One region of the Allobosea sp. P1_A7 genome, then DNA from elsewhere that is predicted to be linked to it. Evidence: predicted binding sites of a transcription regulator. Region 1 holds the regulator's gene; each other region holds the start of a gene.
The links. Region 1 encodes PhoB, which activates phosphate uptake and scavenging genes when phosphate is short. Its sites were predicted from a motif close to TGTCATNNANCTGTCAT; they were not measured.

Region 1 (4,912 bases):
GATCACAACGCATAACTCTCTGGCTATTGATCTGCATTCATAATCATTGGGCTATACGTCAGTCAATCGAAGCCTGCGCGCGCAACGATCGCCGTCGGGTCTCGCAACTCAGGATCAAGGTGGCCGCGACGGACGGCCCGACGCAAGCGCGGCGCTCTTCCGGCATCGGCTGCCCCCTTGGGAACGGGACTGCGCTCGTGATCGGGGGCCAGGGGCAGCGCGCGATGGCTCTGCTCTTGATGGTGCGGCCGGACACGGGGGTGTAGACTGTTCGGGTCTTGTCTTCGGCAGTGCCTGATCCCCATCTCCAAGTGGTCGCCGCTTCAGATTCCAGCATCGGGTTGGCGCTGCATCGCAAGCAGTCGTGAGGACGTAACACTGAAAGCTGTGGTCCGGTTCGCCGGATGTGCCGAGATCAATAGGAGGAGGCCAGAATGACTCGCGCCTTCGTCAAGGAAGCCGAGGAAAGAGGGACCCTGGACGAGCTGCCGGACCGGCCAGTCTCGCCTCACCCGAACCTCGTGACGCCTGAAGGGCTCGCACAGATCGAGGCCCAGCTGGCGCGCTGGCATGACGAACACGCGGCGGCGCTGGCCGGAGGCGACCGCACAGAGATCGCTCAGACGCGGCGCGAGTTCCGCTACTGGGCGGCGCGGCGCGCCAGCGCCAAGCTGGCCCCTGCGCAGGAAAGGCACGACATCGTCCGCTTCGGCTCGACAGTGACGATCCGCCGGGCCGATGGGCGCGAGCAGAACTGGCGGCTGGTCGGCGAGGACGAGGCCGATCCGGCACACGGAACGCTGCCCTATGTCGCGCCGTTGGCGAGCGCGCTGATGGGCAAGGGCATTGGCGAGAGCGTCAGCATCGGCACTGAGGCGGTCGAGATCATCGCGATCGCCTGAGGCGATCGTTCAGCTATCCGCGAGCCAGGCCTGAATCCCTGCTGCAGCTGCGACTCCGGTCGCGAAACAGGCCTGCAGCAGATAGCCGCCGGTCGGCGCCTCCCAATCCAGCATCTCGCCTGCGACAAAGGTACCGGGCAAGCGTTTCAGCATGAAGCCTTCCTCGATCTCGGCGGCGGCGACGCCACCGGCGGTGGAGATCGCCCGCTCGATCGGCCTGAGACCGGTCAGCACCAGAGGCGCGGCCTTGATCAGTGCGGCCAGCCTCTCCGCGTCTTCGGGGAGCGGCCCCTTCGCCGCTTCGCGCAGCAGCGCAATCGCGGATGGAGCAAGACCTGCAGCCTTGCGCAGATGATTGCTCAGCGTCACGCCCTTGCGACGATGCGCGAGGCGCTGGACCAGCAGCGCCGCCTCGTGATCGGGCCGCAGATCGATGGTGATGACCGCCCTGCCCTCGCGCAGGATCGTCTCGCGAATCGGGGCAGAGAGTGCATAGACCGCGCCGCCTTCCAGACCCGTTGCATCGATCATCGCCTCGCCGGGCACGGATTGGCCGCCGAAGCTCAGGACGATGCGCTTCAACGGTACTCCGGCAAAACGCTCTCGCATGGTCTGGGACCAATCGACCGTGAAACCGCCATTGGCCGGGCGCAGCGGCGCAATCGCAACGCCGCGCGCCGCCAGCAAGGGTGCCCAGCCACCATCCGAACCCAGCCGTGGCCAGCTCGCACCGCCGAGCGCGAGCAGCGTCGCGTCGGGCCGCGCCTCGACATCGGCGCCATCGCGGCTCCGGAACGTCAGAGCTCCCGCTTCGCTCCAGCCGGTCCAGCGATGACCAGGCGCGAAGCTGACACCGAGGCCCTCGAGCCGGCGCAGCCATGCCCGCAGCAAGGGCGAGGCCTTCATGGCGCGCGGGAAGACGCGGCCGCTGCTGCCGACGAACGTGTCCTGCCCGAGCGCATCGGCCCAGTCACGCAGGGATTGTGGCGGGAAGGCGCGAATGGCCGGCTCCAGCCAGGCTTGCGCATCGCGATAGCGGGCCAGGAAGCCGTCGAGCGGTTCGGAATGGGTGAGGTTCAATCCGCCTCGCCCGGCCAGCAGGAATTTGCGGGCCGGCGAGGGCATGCGATCGTAGATCGTGACCGCGTGGCCGGCCACCGCGAGGCGCTCGGCCGCGATCAGCCCGGAGGGCCCTGCTCCAATGATGGCGATGTGATGTGTGGGCATCGGTCCGGCTTGCCGTCAGCGCGCCCTGCGGTCAAGGGTAATCCCGCCCCGAAGGCCATCGACAGGGACAAACCATGCCGACCATCGCCGCTTATTTCGGCGCAGCCATTCTCGAAATCGCCGGCTGTTTCGCGTTCTGAGGCTGGCTCCGGCTCGGCAAGCCCATCTGGTGGCTCGTACCCGGACTGTTTTCGCTCGCCCTGTTCGCCTGGCTGCTGACGCTGGCGGAGAGCGAAGCCGCCGGACGGGCCTATGCCGCCTATGGCGGCGTCTACATCGTCAGTTCGCTCGTCTGGCTCTGGGCCGTGGAAGGCTTTCGCCCCGACCGCTGGGACATTGCCGGCGGGCTGATCTGCCTCGCCGGCGCGGCGATCATCATCGCAGGGCCGCGCTAGGGTATCGGCCCGAAAGGTGGATTGCGGTTTTCGGGAAGGCCGATGCAACCATAGACGGTTAGATCGTCGGGCGGATTCGATATCCGGCCCGATGATCCAAGTCCCCGATAATCCAAGTCTCAGCTCCGCGCAAAGGTCTCGTCGAAGGCGTAGCCGGCACCGCGAACGGTCCGCAGCGGATCCTTGGCGTTGTCAGGGGTGATCGCCTTGCGCAGCCGGCCGACATGGACGTCGACGGTGCGCTCGTCGATATAGACGTCGCGGCCCCAGACCGCGTCGAGCAGCTGGGCCCGGGAATAGACCCGCCCCGGCGCCTGCATCAGGAACTCGAGCAGGCGGAACTCGGTCGGGCCGAGATGCAGCTCGCTCCCTGAGCGGCGGACACGGCGGGTGGTGCGGTCGAGCTCGAGATCGCCGGCGGCCAGCAGGCCGGCGACATGACCCGGCTTGGCGCGGCGCAGCAGCGCTTGAATGCGGGCGATCAGCTCGGGCAGCGAGAACGGCTTGACGACATAGTCGTCGGCCCCGGTGGCAAGGCCGCGCACACGCTCGGTCTCTTCGCCGCGGGCGGTGAGCATGATGATCGGCACCCGCTCGGTATCGCGACGGGTCCGCAGCCGCCGGCAGAGCTCGATGCCGGAAAGGCCGGGCAGCATCCAGTCGAGCAGCACGAGGTCCGGCGTATGATCGCGCAGATGCAGCTCGGCATCGTCGCCACGCGCGACGCTGTCAACCTCGAAGCCTTCGGCTTCGAGGTTGTAGCGCAGCAACAGGGTCAGCGGCTCTTCGTCCTCAACGATCAGGATGCGTGCAGGCATGTCTCACTCGGTCCCAAAGGTGTCGGGCGCCGGTCACTCACCGGTGGCGGCGTCCAGAAGGATGTTGGTCGTGTCGAGCTTCGGGCGGGCTGCGTCCAAGGCTTCGCCCGTGACGAGATAGTGGATCGTCTCGGCGATGTTGGTGGTGTGGTCGCCGATGCGCTCGACATTCTTGGCGCAGAACAGGAGATGCGTGCAGAAGGTGATGTTGCGCGGGTCTTCCATCATATAGGTGAGCAGCTCGCGGAAGAGCGAGGTATAGAGCGCGTCGATCTCATCGTCGCGGCGCCAGACCTCCATGGCCTTCTGCTCGTTGCTGACGGCGTAAGCGTCGAGCACGTCCTTGAGCTGGGCCTGAACCAGGCGGCTCATATGCTCGAGGCCGACGACCGCGCGCGACGGCGGCTGGAACTGGCCGGAGATGGCGACCGCGCGCTTGGCGATATTCTTGGCGAGATCGCCGACACGCTCGATATCGGCGGCGATGCGGATGGCGGAGATCAGCTCGCGCAGGTCGTTGGCGAGCGGCTGGCGCCGGGCGATGGTGAGCACCGCCTTCTCCTCTACCTCGCGCTGCAGATTGTCGAGGCGCTGGTCGGCGCTGATGACCTTCTGTGCCAGCCCGGTGTCGCGGCGCACCAGGGCGACTGTCGAATCGCCGAGCATGCGCTCCGACATGCCCCCCATCTCGGCCAGGCTGCGGCGGATCCCCTCGAGATCGGCATCATATGAGCGGACGATGTGATCAGTCATCGCGGCGTATCCTTTGTCGGCAAAGCAGTTGGAAGGCTGGGCGCCGGTTCAGCCGAAGCMGCCGGTGACGTAGTCCTGCGTCTGCTTCTTGTGCGGGTTCATGAAGATGGTGTTGGTGGCGTCGAATTCGATCACCTCACCGAGATACATGAAGGCGGTGTACTGCGAGATACGCGCCGCCTGCTGCATGTTGTGGGTGACGATGACGATGGTGAAGTCGGTCTTGAGCTGCTCGAGCAGGTCCTCGATCTTGCCGGTCGAGATCGGATCGAGCGCCGAGGTCGGCTCGTCGAACAGGATGACTTCCGGCTTCTGGGCAATGGTCCGCGCAATGCAGAGGCGCTGCTGCTGGCCGCCGGACAGGCCCATGCCGGAGGTCTTCAGCTTGTCCTTGACCTCGTCCCAGAGCGCGGAACGGCGCAGCGCACCCTCGACGCGGTCATCGAGCTCGGATTTCGGCGGCTTCTCGTAGAGGCGGATGCCGAATGCGACATTGTCGTAGATCGACATCGGGAAGGGCGTCGGCTTCTGGAACACCATGCCGACGCGCGAGCGCAGCTCGTTCACATCGATATCGTTGCTGATGACGTTGCGGCCGTCGAGCAGGATCTCGCCGGTGGCGCGCTGCTCGGGATAAAGCGAGTAGATCCGGTTGAAAATGCGCAGCAGGGTCGACTTGCCGCAGCCCGACGGTCCGATCAGGGCCGTGACATGGCGGTCCCGGAAGTCGAGATTGATGTTCTTCAGCGCCTTGTGCTCGCCGTAGTAGAAATCGAGGTTCTTGACCGCGATCCGGACGGGGGCCTCGGCATCAAGC
Region 2 (4,912 bases), on a different contig from region 1:
GCTCGCTGATCGCCGGCCTTGCGCAGGCGCTCGTGCACGCCTTCGCAGCGATTGCCGGCATTGTGGTGGTCGGGCGGCTGGCGCTTCGTCCGCTCTTTCGCCTTGTCGCCTCGACGGACAGCTCCGAGAGCTTCCTTGCCGCAACTCTGCTGGTGGCACTCGGCACGGGACTTGTGGCCGCAACAGCTGGCCTCTCCATGGGCCTCGGCGCCTTCATCGCCGGCCTGCTCCTGGCCGAAACCGAGTATCGGCGCGCCATCGAAGTCACGATCGAGCCGTTCAAATCCCTGCTGATCGGCGTCTTCTTCCTGATCGTGGGCATGAGTGTCGATCCCGCGCAGCTTGCGGCCCAGCCCGCAATCATCCTCGGCATCGCGGCCGGCCTTCTCCTGACCAAAGTGCTGGTTGTGCTGGGCCTGGCCCGGCTGCTGGCTCTCTCCGTCCCGACAGCGCTCGAGACCGCGATCATGGTCGCTCCGGGCGGCGAATTCGCTTTCGTGCTGCTCAACGCGGCTGTCGGCGCGAAGCTTGTTGACCAGCACGCGGCAAGCCTCGTGCTTGCCGCGGTGTCCCTCACCATGGTGGCGCTGCCATTATTGGCTCGTGTGGCCCGCCATATGGCGGCGCGTTTCGCACCGCCGGTGATACTGCCTGAGGAGGCTACGATCCTGCCGCCCGACGACCATACGGGGCGTGCGATCGTCATCGGTTGCGGCCGGGTTGGCAGGCTCGTCGGTTCGATGCTGGAAGAGCACAAGAAGCCCTATATCGCGCTCGACTCCGATCCGATCCTGATCGCCGGCCAACGGCGCGCTGGCCGGCCCGCCTTCTTCGGCGACGCGACCAAGCCAGACTTCCTGAAACTCTGCGGCGTGGTCGACGCAAGCGCCCTGATTGTCACGATCCACAACCACCGTGCAGTCGATGAGATCGTCAAGGCGGCAAGGGCTCTGCGCCCCGATCTCGTCATCGTGGCGCGCGCCCGCGACGCCGCCCATGCCCGGCATCTCTATGAACTCGGCGTCAACGACGCAGTGCCGGAGACCATTGAGGCCAGCCTGCAATTGTCGGAGGCAGCACTTGTCGGGCTTGGCGTGCCGATGGGCCTCGTCATCGCCTCCGTGCACGAAAGGCGGGACGTGTTTCGGCGCGAACTCAAGCCCGCTGCCGCTCCTGCACCTGCGCTTCCCCGGCACGGGCGTTCGCGAAGGTTGTGATGTTCTGGACCGAGGCACGCTGGGAAATCCGCTGGATATGCCCGTAGAACTGCTCGGCACTGCTCTGCCAGCTATGGCCTGCGGCAAGTCCCAGGCAGGCTTCGCGCGGGATGCGCAAGGCCGCTAGCGCTGCGCGCCGCAGATCCTCGTCCAGCACGGCGGCACCACTGCCGGCAAAGACATCGCTCGGCCCCTGCACCGGAAAGGCGGCAACGGGCAGCCCGCTTGCCGCGGCTTCGAGCAGCACGATACCAAAGGTGTCGGTCAGGCTCGGAAAGACGAAGACATCCGACGACGCATAGATCGCGGCCAGGTCGTCGCCCTCGCGTGTGCCCAGGAACGTCACATCCGGGAAGGCCCGCTGCAGATCCGCGCGCGCCGGGCCATCGCCGACGACGACCTTGCTGCCGGGCAGGCGCAGCGACAGGAAGGCATCCAGGTTCTTTTCGACCGCGACTCGCCCGACGCTGAGGAAGATGGGACGCGGCAGGTCGAGCACGCTTGCCTGGCGCGGATGGAACTGCTGGAGATCGACGCCTCGCCCCCAGCGCAGAATGCGCTCGAACCCGTTCTCCTTCAGTTCGGCCTCGACTGTCGCGGTCGAGACCATGACCCCGGCAGCCGCCCCATGGAACCGGCGCAGGAACTGGTAGCTCCAGCGTTCCGGGATGGGCCAGCGGGCCGCGACATATTGCGGAAACCTTGTGTGGTAGCTCGTCGTGAACGTCCGCTTCTGCGCGAGGCAGACGGCGCGGGTCAGCCAGCCGATAGGCCCTTCCGTCGCGATATGGATGTGATCCGGCCCAAAATCGGTGATGCGCCGGGCGATGGCGCCCTGCGTTGCCAGCGCGATGCGGATATCGGGATAGGATGGCAAGCCAATCTGCCGAAATCCCTCGGGCGTCAGCATATGCGGCGTCACACCGAATGACGGTCCTGCCTCGACCATCCGCTCCAGCGACCGGACGACCCCATTGATCTGGGGGCGCCAGGCGTCCGTCGCGATGAGGACGCGCATCAGGCGGCCTCGCTGACCAGAGCCGGCAGCGGGATCGGCCGCACGGGCTCGCTCTTCAGCCGGTATTGCGGCCAACGAATGACCTCGAAGCGGCCGTCATGATGCTCGACCACAGCCGTGCAGCTTTCGACCCAGTCGCCCGTGTTGATGTAGGTGAGCCCGTCGATCTTGCGATGTGCGGCGTGGTGGATATGGCCGCAGACGACGCCGTCCGCACCATGGCGGCGGGCCTCGGCGGCAAGGCAGATCTCGAACTCGCCGATATAATTGACCGCATTCTTCACCTTCTGCTTGGCCCAGGCCGAGAGCGACCAGTGCGGCAGATGGAAGAGGCGACGGACCTTGTTGACGACCGTATTGGACGCAAGCGCGACCGTGTAGGCCCAGTCGCCCAGCAGGGCGAGCCATTTTGCGTTGCGCACGACCAGATCGAACAGATCGCCATGGATCACCAGCAGGCGCTTGCCGTCGGCAGTTTCGTGCAGCGCATGGTCGGCGATGTGGATTCCGCCGAACTCGCTTCCAGTGAAGTCGCGGAGGAAATCGTCGTGGTTGCCGGTGATGTAGATCAGCCGCGAACCCTTGCGCACCTTGCGCAAGAGCTTCTGCACGACGTCGTTATGCGCCTGCGGGAAGTACCAGCCGCTCTTCAGCCGCCAGCCATCGATGATGTCACCCACGAGATAAATCTGCGGAGCATCATAGGCCCGCAGGAATTCGAGCACGAGATCGGCCTGTGCTCCTCGCGTTCCCAGATGCAGGTCGGAGATGAAGATGCTGCGAACCTGCTTCGCCTCGTCCTCGTCGCTCATGCCGCCAGCCCATCTTGTTGCATTGCTTGCGGCGTGTGTCTGATTTGCATTGCGCTTTGATGACGCAGACCTCAATCCGTGGTTCTGCTCAGCTGAACATCAGCGAAAGCTCGGGAGAAACGCGATGGATTTGGGTATTGCCGGCCGTACGGCCATCATTTGCGCATCGAGCAAGGGGCTTGGCCGCGGCTGCGCCGAGGCCCTCGCAGAGGCCGGATGCACCGTGGTCATCAACGGCCGCGACGCGACCACGCTGGAGGCCACGGCAAGCCAGATCCGGGCCAAGTATGGAGCAACCGTGATCGCGGTCGTTGCCGACGTCTCGACCCGCGCAGGTCAGGACGCGCTGCTCGCCGCCGCGCCGGAGCCGGACATCCTGGTCAACAACAATGGCGGCCCACCGCCGAAGCCGTTCCGCGAAGTCTCGCGCGAAGCGCTGCTCGAAGGCGTCATCCAGAACATGGCGACGCCGGTCGAACTGATGCAGCGTGTCGTCGACGGCATGATCGCGCGCGGCTTCGGCCGCATCGTCAACATCACCTCGATGAGCGTGCTGACCCCCTTGACCGGGCTCGATGTCTCGTCGGGCGCACGCGCCGGTCTGACCGCCTTCTTCTCCGGCGTCGCCCGCGAGGTCGCATATGCCAACGTCACCATCAACAACATCCTGCCCGGCATGTTCGATACCGATCGGCTGAAGGGCTCGACCACCAAGATGGCGGCGATCAAGGGGATCACGCCCGAAGAAATGACGAAGGGCCGCATGGCCGAAATCCCGGCGAGGCGCTTCGGCAGCGCCGAGGAGTTCGGCAAGGCCTGCGCCTTCCTGGCAAGCGCCCATGCCGGCTACATCACCGGCCAGAACCTGCTGATCGACGGCGGCGTCTTCAAGGGAACGTTCTGAGACGCGGCAAGACCAGCATCTGCCCCGGTGAGCCTTGCTGTCCGGGGCAGGAATTCTCTCCCAGTTCCTGCCGCGCAAGACCCGCATCCAGCACGCTTCCTCGGCACGCATGCGCCGCCGCGGGCATCAGGGTTGCAAGCATTGCGCTTGGACCGGACGCGCGAACGTGATCTAGAGGGACCAAGTCTTTTATAAGACTCTCTCCCCCGACACGTACGCGCAGCACCGTTGTCTCCTCTCCTCGGCATCACGCTCAAGCTGATCTCGGCTTTGTCCTTCACCCTGATGTCGGCTGGCATCAAGGCGATCGCGGCCCGTTATCCGACAGGTGAACTCGTCTTCGTCCGGTCCTTCTTCGCGCTGATCCCGCTGCTGCTCTGGCTCGGCTGGCGCGGCGAAATTCCGGCTGCCCTGAAGACCAAGAATCTGCGCGGCCATTTCAAGCGGGGGGTGATCGGTTCGACCGGCATGTTCTGCGGCTTCGTAGCCTTGAGCTTTCTGCCGCTCCCGGACGCGGTCGCGCTCGGCTATGCCGCGCCGCTCGCAGTCGTCGTGCTTGCAGCTCTGGTGCTGAAGGAGCGTGTCCGCATCTATCGCTGGAGCGCGGTGACGATCGGCTTCATCGGCGTCCTGATCATGCTGTCCCCGCATCTGGGCAGTTTCCAGATCTCTGGCAGCAATGCACCGGCAATCGGCGCGGCCTTCGGCCTTGCCGGCGCCTGCTGCTCGGCTTTTGCCTCGATCGAGGTGCGGCAATTGACCATGACGGAGCGCACCGGCGCGATCGTCTTCTATTTCACGCTGATGACGACGACGCTCGGCCTCTTCACCATTCTGCTCGGCTGGCGAATGCCCGATCTTCAGGACGCCGCACTCATGGTCGCGATCGGCATTCTTGGCGGGCTCGGCCAGATTTTCCTGGTCCAGGCCTATCGCTACGGCGACGCCTCGCTGATCGCGC
Region 3 (4,912 bases), on a different contig from region 1:
CCGATGCCGAGATCGACCCGGCCCGGTGCGAGTGAGGCGAGGACGTGGAAGTTCTCCGCCACCTTGTAGGGGCTGTAATGCTGGAGAAGGACGCCGCCCGACCCGACCCGAATGCGCGAGGTGCTGGCCAGGATATAGGCCGCCAGCACTTCCGGAGAGGAACTGGCGACGCCCGCCATGCCATGATGCTCGGCGAGCCAGAAACGGTGATAGCCCCAGCGCTCCGCATTCTGAGCAAGTGCGACCGAGCGGGCGAGGGCGATGCTGCCGGTCTCGTCGTCGAAGACGGGGCTCTTTTCGAGCAGGCTGAGGCGATAGGTCATTGGAGCGGCCTTCGTGAATGCAGGTCTGCGTGCGGGTTTGGGGCGGGTGGAATCAGAGCGCCCGCAGGCCGAGCGCCGCCGCGGCCTCGTCCGCCATCCAGCCGAGGCGCTCGTAGTCGCCCCGCCAGTAGACGAGGGCCGCTTCGTCGGCGCCGAATCTGACGGCCCGCACGCGGCCGATGACGATGCTGTGGGAATGGCGCTCGATCAGTTCCTCGACTTCGCAGTCGAGGGAGGCGAGCGTGCCCACCAGGAGTGGGGCGCCGGTTGCGGCGGTGGTCCATTCGGCGTGCCGGAAGCGCTCGACGCCCTTCTCGCCGTTCCGTCCGGCGAAGCGATCCGCGATCTGCTTCTGCGCCGCATTCAGGAAGTTGATGCCGAAGGTGCGATACCGCTGCAGGGTCGGATAGCTCGACGATGTGCGGTTGAGTCCGAACATGACGGTCGGAGGCTCGGCCGAGAGCGAGGCGACCGAGGTCGCCGTGAGGCCGGTCCGATCCTCGCCTGCGCCGGTCGTGATGACACTGACCCCGCCAGCGAGGTGGCGGAAAGCGGCACGGAATGCTGCTGCTTCGTCGCGAATCGTGGGCGAAGCTGTTGGCAAGCGCGTGACGATGCTCATGGGGAATCCTTCAAGCCATGCGGGCGGGTTTGGACGCAGCGATCTCGCAACGGCTGTCGATCAAGCCGTGCGTTCGCCGACCGAGCCGGCCAGCGGCCGAGCCGAAAAGAGMGGTGGTGGGACGTTCCGAGCGGGCCAGAACACTGTCTGACCCAAATCCGAGGCGTCGACGGTGTTCGGCATGGCTCCGCCCCGGCCGAGCTGAGCGGCGTTACCCACGCGGGATCAGGAGGAGCGGGGCGCGGTGCCGTTCAGGCCCGGCACGCAGGAGCGTTCAACATCGATGCGCCCGATCAGACGCAGTTTTATGAATATAAAGTGGAATTCTCTTCGATGTTGATTCAGTCATGAACGTGTCTCCAGCAATCGGGAGCCCACGAATGCATTCGTGGTGCTTTTAGCTTTGGTGACGCGGTGCAAGCTGCTCCAGCAAATCCCGCGATCGACACCGTCGATACTATGATCATTCTGCATCAGGTTGCTTCGGTCAATGAAACGTCTTTTCAAAGATCGCTCTCGAACCGGGATAAACGCCTCTGGACGGCGAGGTGCTCGAAAGGCTTTGCCTCATGCGCTGGACGTACGTGACCTGCGGGGCATCCCGCCTTCGTCAGCGCGCAACTCCGACATTGCTGGCGCACCGGCAGCGCGCTGGGCAGAGACGCAAGGTCACCATTCCAGCTTGGCGAACACTCGCAAGATGGCTGCCCTGGCTTTCATCCAACAGTCATCCCGGCGTCATCCAGGCGACCTAGGCAGGCGGCCTCACAGCTGGATTGCCGAGAATGAAACGCCAGAATGTTCTCCTGATCGTCGTCGACCAATGGCGCGCCGATTTCATACCGCATCTGATGCGGGCCGAGGGGCGCGATCCCTTCCTGAAGACGCCGAATCTCGATCGCCTTTGCGCGGAGGGCGTGACCTTCCGCAACCATGTCACGGCCTGCGTGCCTTGCGGTCCGGCCCGGGCCAGCCTGCTCACCGGCCTCTACCTGATGAACCACCGCGCCGTGCAGAACACGGTGCCGCTCGACCAGCGCCATTTCAATCTCGGCAAGGCGCTGCGCGCCATCGGCTATGATCCTGCGCTGATCGGCTACACCACGACGACGCCCGACCCGCGTGCGACCTCGAAGAACGACCCGCGCTTCCTCGTGCTCGGCGACCTGATGGACGGTTTCCGTTCGGTCGGCGCCTTCGAGCCCAATATGGACGGCTATTTCGGCTGGGTGGCGCAGAACGGCTTCGAACTGCCGGAAAAGCGCGAGGATATCTGGCTGCCGGAGGGCGAGGACTCGGTGCCGGGCGCGACCGACAAGCCGTCGCGCATCCCCAAGGAATTCTCCGACTCGACCTTCTTCACCGAACGCGCGCTGACCTATCTGAAGGGGCGCGCCGGCCGGCCGTTCTTCCTGCATCTCGGCTATTATCGTCCGCATCCGCCCTTCGTTGCGCCGGCGCCCTATCACGCGATGTACCGCCCGGAGGATATGCCCGGGTTGGTGCGGGCGGAATCACCGGAAGCCGAGGCGGCTCAGCATCCGCTGACCAAGTTCTACATCGACTCGATCAAGCGCGGCTCCTTCTTCCACGGCGCAGAAGGCTCGGGCGCGACCTTGGACGAGGCTGAAATCCGCCAGATGCGGGCGACCTATTGCGGCCTGATCACCGAGATCGACGACTGCCTCGGCCGGGTTTTCGCCTATCTCGACGAGACCGGGCAGTGGGACGACACGTTCATCGTCTTCACCAGCGATCATGGCGAGCAGCTCGGCGACCACCACCTGCTCGGCAAGATCGGCTTCAACGACGAGAGCTTCCGCATTCCGTTGGTGGTGAAGGACCCGCGCGGAGCGGATGAGCGTCGCGGTGCGATCGAGGCCTCCTTCACCGAGAGTGTCGACGTGATGCCGACCATTCTCGACTGGCTCGGCGGCGAGGCGCCGCGCGCCTGCGACGGGCGCTCGGTGATGCCGTTCCTCAGCGAGGGACGGCCGGCGGATTGGCGCAGCGAGCTGCACTACGAATACGATTTCCGCGACGTGCACTACTCCCAGCCGGAGCAGGTGCTGGGCCTCCACATGGATCAGTCCAGCCTCTGCGTGATCCAGGACGAGCACTACAAATACGTCCATTTCGCCGCGCTGCCGCCGCTCTTCTTCGACCTCGCCAAGGATCCGCACCAGTTCGTCAATCTGGCCGAGGACCCGGCCTATGACGCCCTGGTGCGCGACTATGCCCAGAAGGCGCTGTCCTGGCGGCTGATCCATGCCGACCGGACCCTGACCCATTTCCGCTCCGGCCCGCGCGGGCTCGAGGAGCGCGCTCCCAACGCCACCCCCTCAGGAGATGAACAATGGTCGGTTCCTTCACGCGTCGCGGCGCAATAGCGCTCGGCGGCTCGGCCCTCATTCTGCCGCGCTTTGCGATCGCGCAGGCCGATAACCGGCCCTCGATCACCATCGCAGTGCAGAAGATCGCCAATTCCAACACGCTCGACGTGCTGCGCGAGCAGTCCAATGTCGGTGAGCGTGTCTTCTTCTCGTCGATCTGGGAGGGGCTGATCGGCCGCAACTGGCTCGGCAATCTCGAGACGGTTCCCGGTCTTGCCACCGAGTGGAAGCGCATCGACGACAAGACCGTCGAGCTCAAGCTGCGCCGCGGCGTGAAGTTCCATAACGGCGATGAGCTGACGGCGGAGGACGTCGCGTTCTCCTTCAGCAAACAGCGCATGTTCGGCGACACGCAGCCGTCGCAAGGCAAGACGATCTCGGTCGACTTCGTCGTGGGTGGTGGCCGCGCCAACAAGGAACTGCCGGCGGAAGTGCCGGCGGTGGCGCGCCGCTCCTGGCCGGCTCTGCTCGGCATCGAGATCGTCGACAAATACACGGTGCGCTTCGTCAACGGCACGCCCGACGTGACGATGGAGGGCCGCATCTCGCGCTATGGCAGCGAGATCATGAATCGTCGCGCCTTCGAAGAGGCGAAGACCTATAGCGACTGGGCGACCAGGCCGGTCACGACAGGCCCCTACCGGATCGCCGAGTATCGCCCGGACGTCTCGCTGTTGCTCGAGGCCCATGACGAGTACTGGGGTGGCCGCCCGCCGCTGAAGTCGATCCGTTTTGTCGAGGTGCCGGAGACGGCGTCCCGCATCAACGGGCTGCTCTCCGGCCAGTACCAGTTCGCCTGCGATATCCCGCCGGACCAGATCTCGCAGATCGAGAAGAATCCCGCCTTCGAGGTACAGGGCGGGACCATCCTCAATCACCGCCTGACGGTGTTCGACAAGAACCATGCGCAGCTGCAAAATCCGCTGGTTCGCCGCGCCATGACACATTCGATCGACCGGCAGGCGATCGTCGAATCGCTTTGGGCCGGCCGTACCGTCGTGCCGAAGGGGCTGCAATGGCCCTATTATGGCGAGATGTACCACGCCGATTGGGCGGTGCCGGCCTTCGATCTGAAGCTGGCGCGCGAGCTGGTCAAGCAGTCCGGCTACAAGGGCGATCCGATCCCCTATCGGCTGCTCAACAACTACTACACCAACCAGACTGCCACGGCGCAGGTCCTGGTCGAGATGTGGAAAGAGGCGGGGCTCAACGTCGAAATCCAGGTCAAGGAGAACTGGCAGCAGATTCTCGAGCGCACGCCGACCCGGGCGGTACGCGACTGGTCGAATTCGGCGCCCTTCAACGATCCCGTCTCCTCGATCGTCGCCCAGCACGGTCCAAACGGCCAGCAGCAGCAGGCCGGCGAATGGCGCAATGACGAGATGAACACGCTCTCGGTCGAACTCGAAACCTCGACCGACCGCGCCCGCCGCAAGGCTGCGTTCCGCCGCATGCTGGAAATCGCGGAGCGCGAGGACCCGGCCCCCCGAAAGGGCGCGCCGTTTTCTGTTTCCGATGACTTCTGGAGGGTTCCTTGACCCATCTGACACGCCGCCATGCGCTTGGCCTCGGCG

Region 2: AC1D34_RS00570 (UDP-2,3-diacylglucosamine diphosphatase) is a predicted target of PhoB. The motif match lies at 3,096-3,112, and genes of this name have one in related genera.
Region 3: pehA (phosphoric/sulfuric ester hydrolase PehA) is a predicted target of PhoB. The motif match lies at 1,660-1,676, and genes of this name have one in related genera.

Annotation. Positions count from the first base shown of each region.
Region 1 covers NZ_JBFTZN010000026.1:20,635-25,546, reverse strand. Annotated here, with positions in the region: gene greA (transcription elongation factor GreA) at 435-902, shown strand; gene AC1D34_RS06805 (TIGR03862 family flavoprotein) at 912-2,129, opposite strand; partial or broken gene AC1D34_RS06800 (YnfA family protein) at 2,204-2,524, shown strand; gene phoB (phosphate regulon transcriptional regulator PhoB) at 2,644-3,342, opposite strand; gene phoU (phosphate signaling complex protein PhoU) at 3,376-4,095, opposite strand; gene pstB (phosphate ABC transporter ATP-binding protein PstB) at 4,144-4,912, opposite strand, start outside.
Region 2 covers NZ_JBFTZN010000002.1:35,392-40,303, reverse strand. Annotated here, with positions in the region: gene AC1D34_RS00580 (cation:proton antiporter domain-containing protein) at 1-1,217, shown strand, start outside; gene AC1D34_RS00575 (glycosyltransferase family 4 protein) at 1,156-2,235, opposite strand; gene AC1D34_RS00570 (UDP-2,3-diacylglucosamine diphosphatase) at 2,235-3,047, opposite strand; gene AC1D34_RS00565 (SDR family oxidoreductase) at 3,172-3,951, shown strand; gene AC1D34_RS00560 (DMT family transporter) at 4,180-4,912, shown strand, end outside.
Region 3 covers NZ_JBFTZN010000125.1:2,778-7,689, reverse strand. Annotated here, with positions in the region: gene AC1D34_RS20865 (LLM class flavin-dependent oxidoreductase) at 1-323, opposite strand, end outside; gene AC1D34_RS20860 (flavin reductase family protein) at 376-945, opposite strand; gene pehA (phosphoric/sulfuric ester hydrolase PehA) at 1,731-3,335, shown strand; gene AC1D34_RS20850 (ABC transporter substrate-binding protein) at 3,302-4,876, shown strand; partial or broken gene AC1D34_RS20845 (ABC transporter substrate-binding protein) at 4,873-4,912, shown strand, end outside.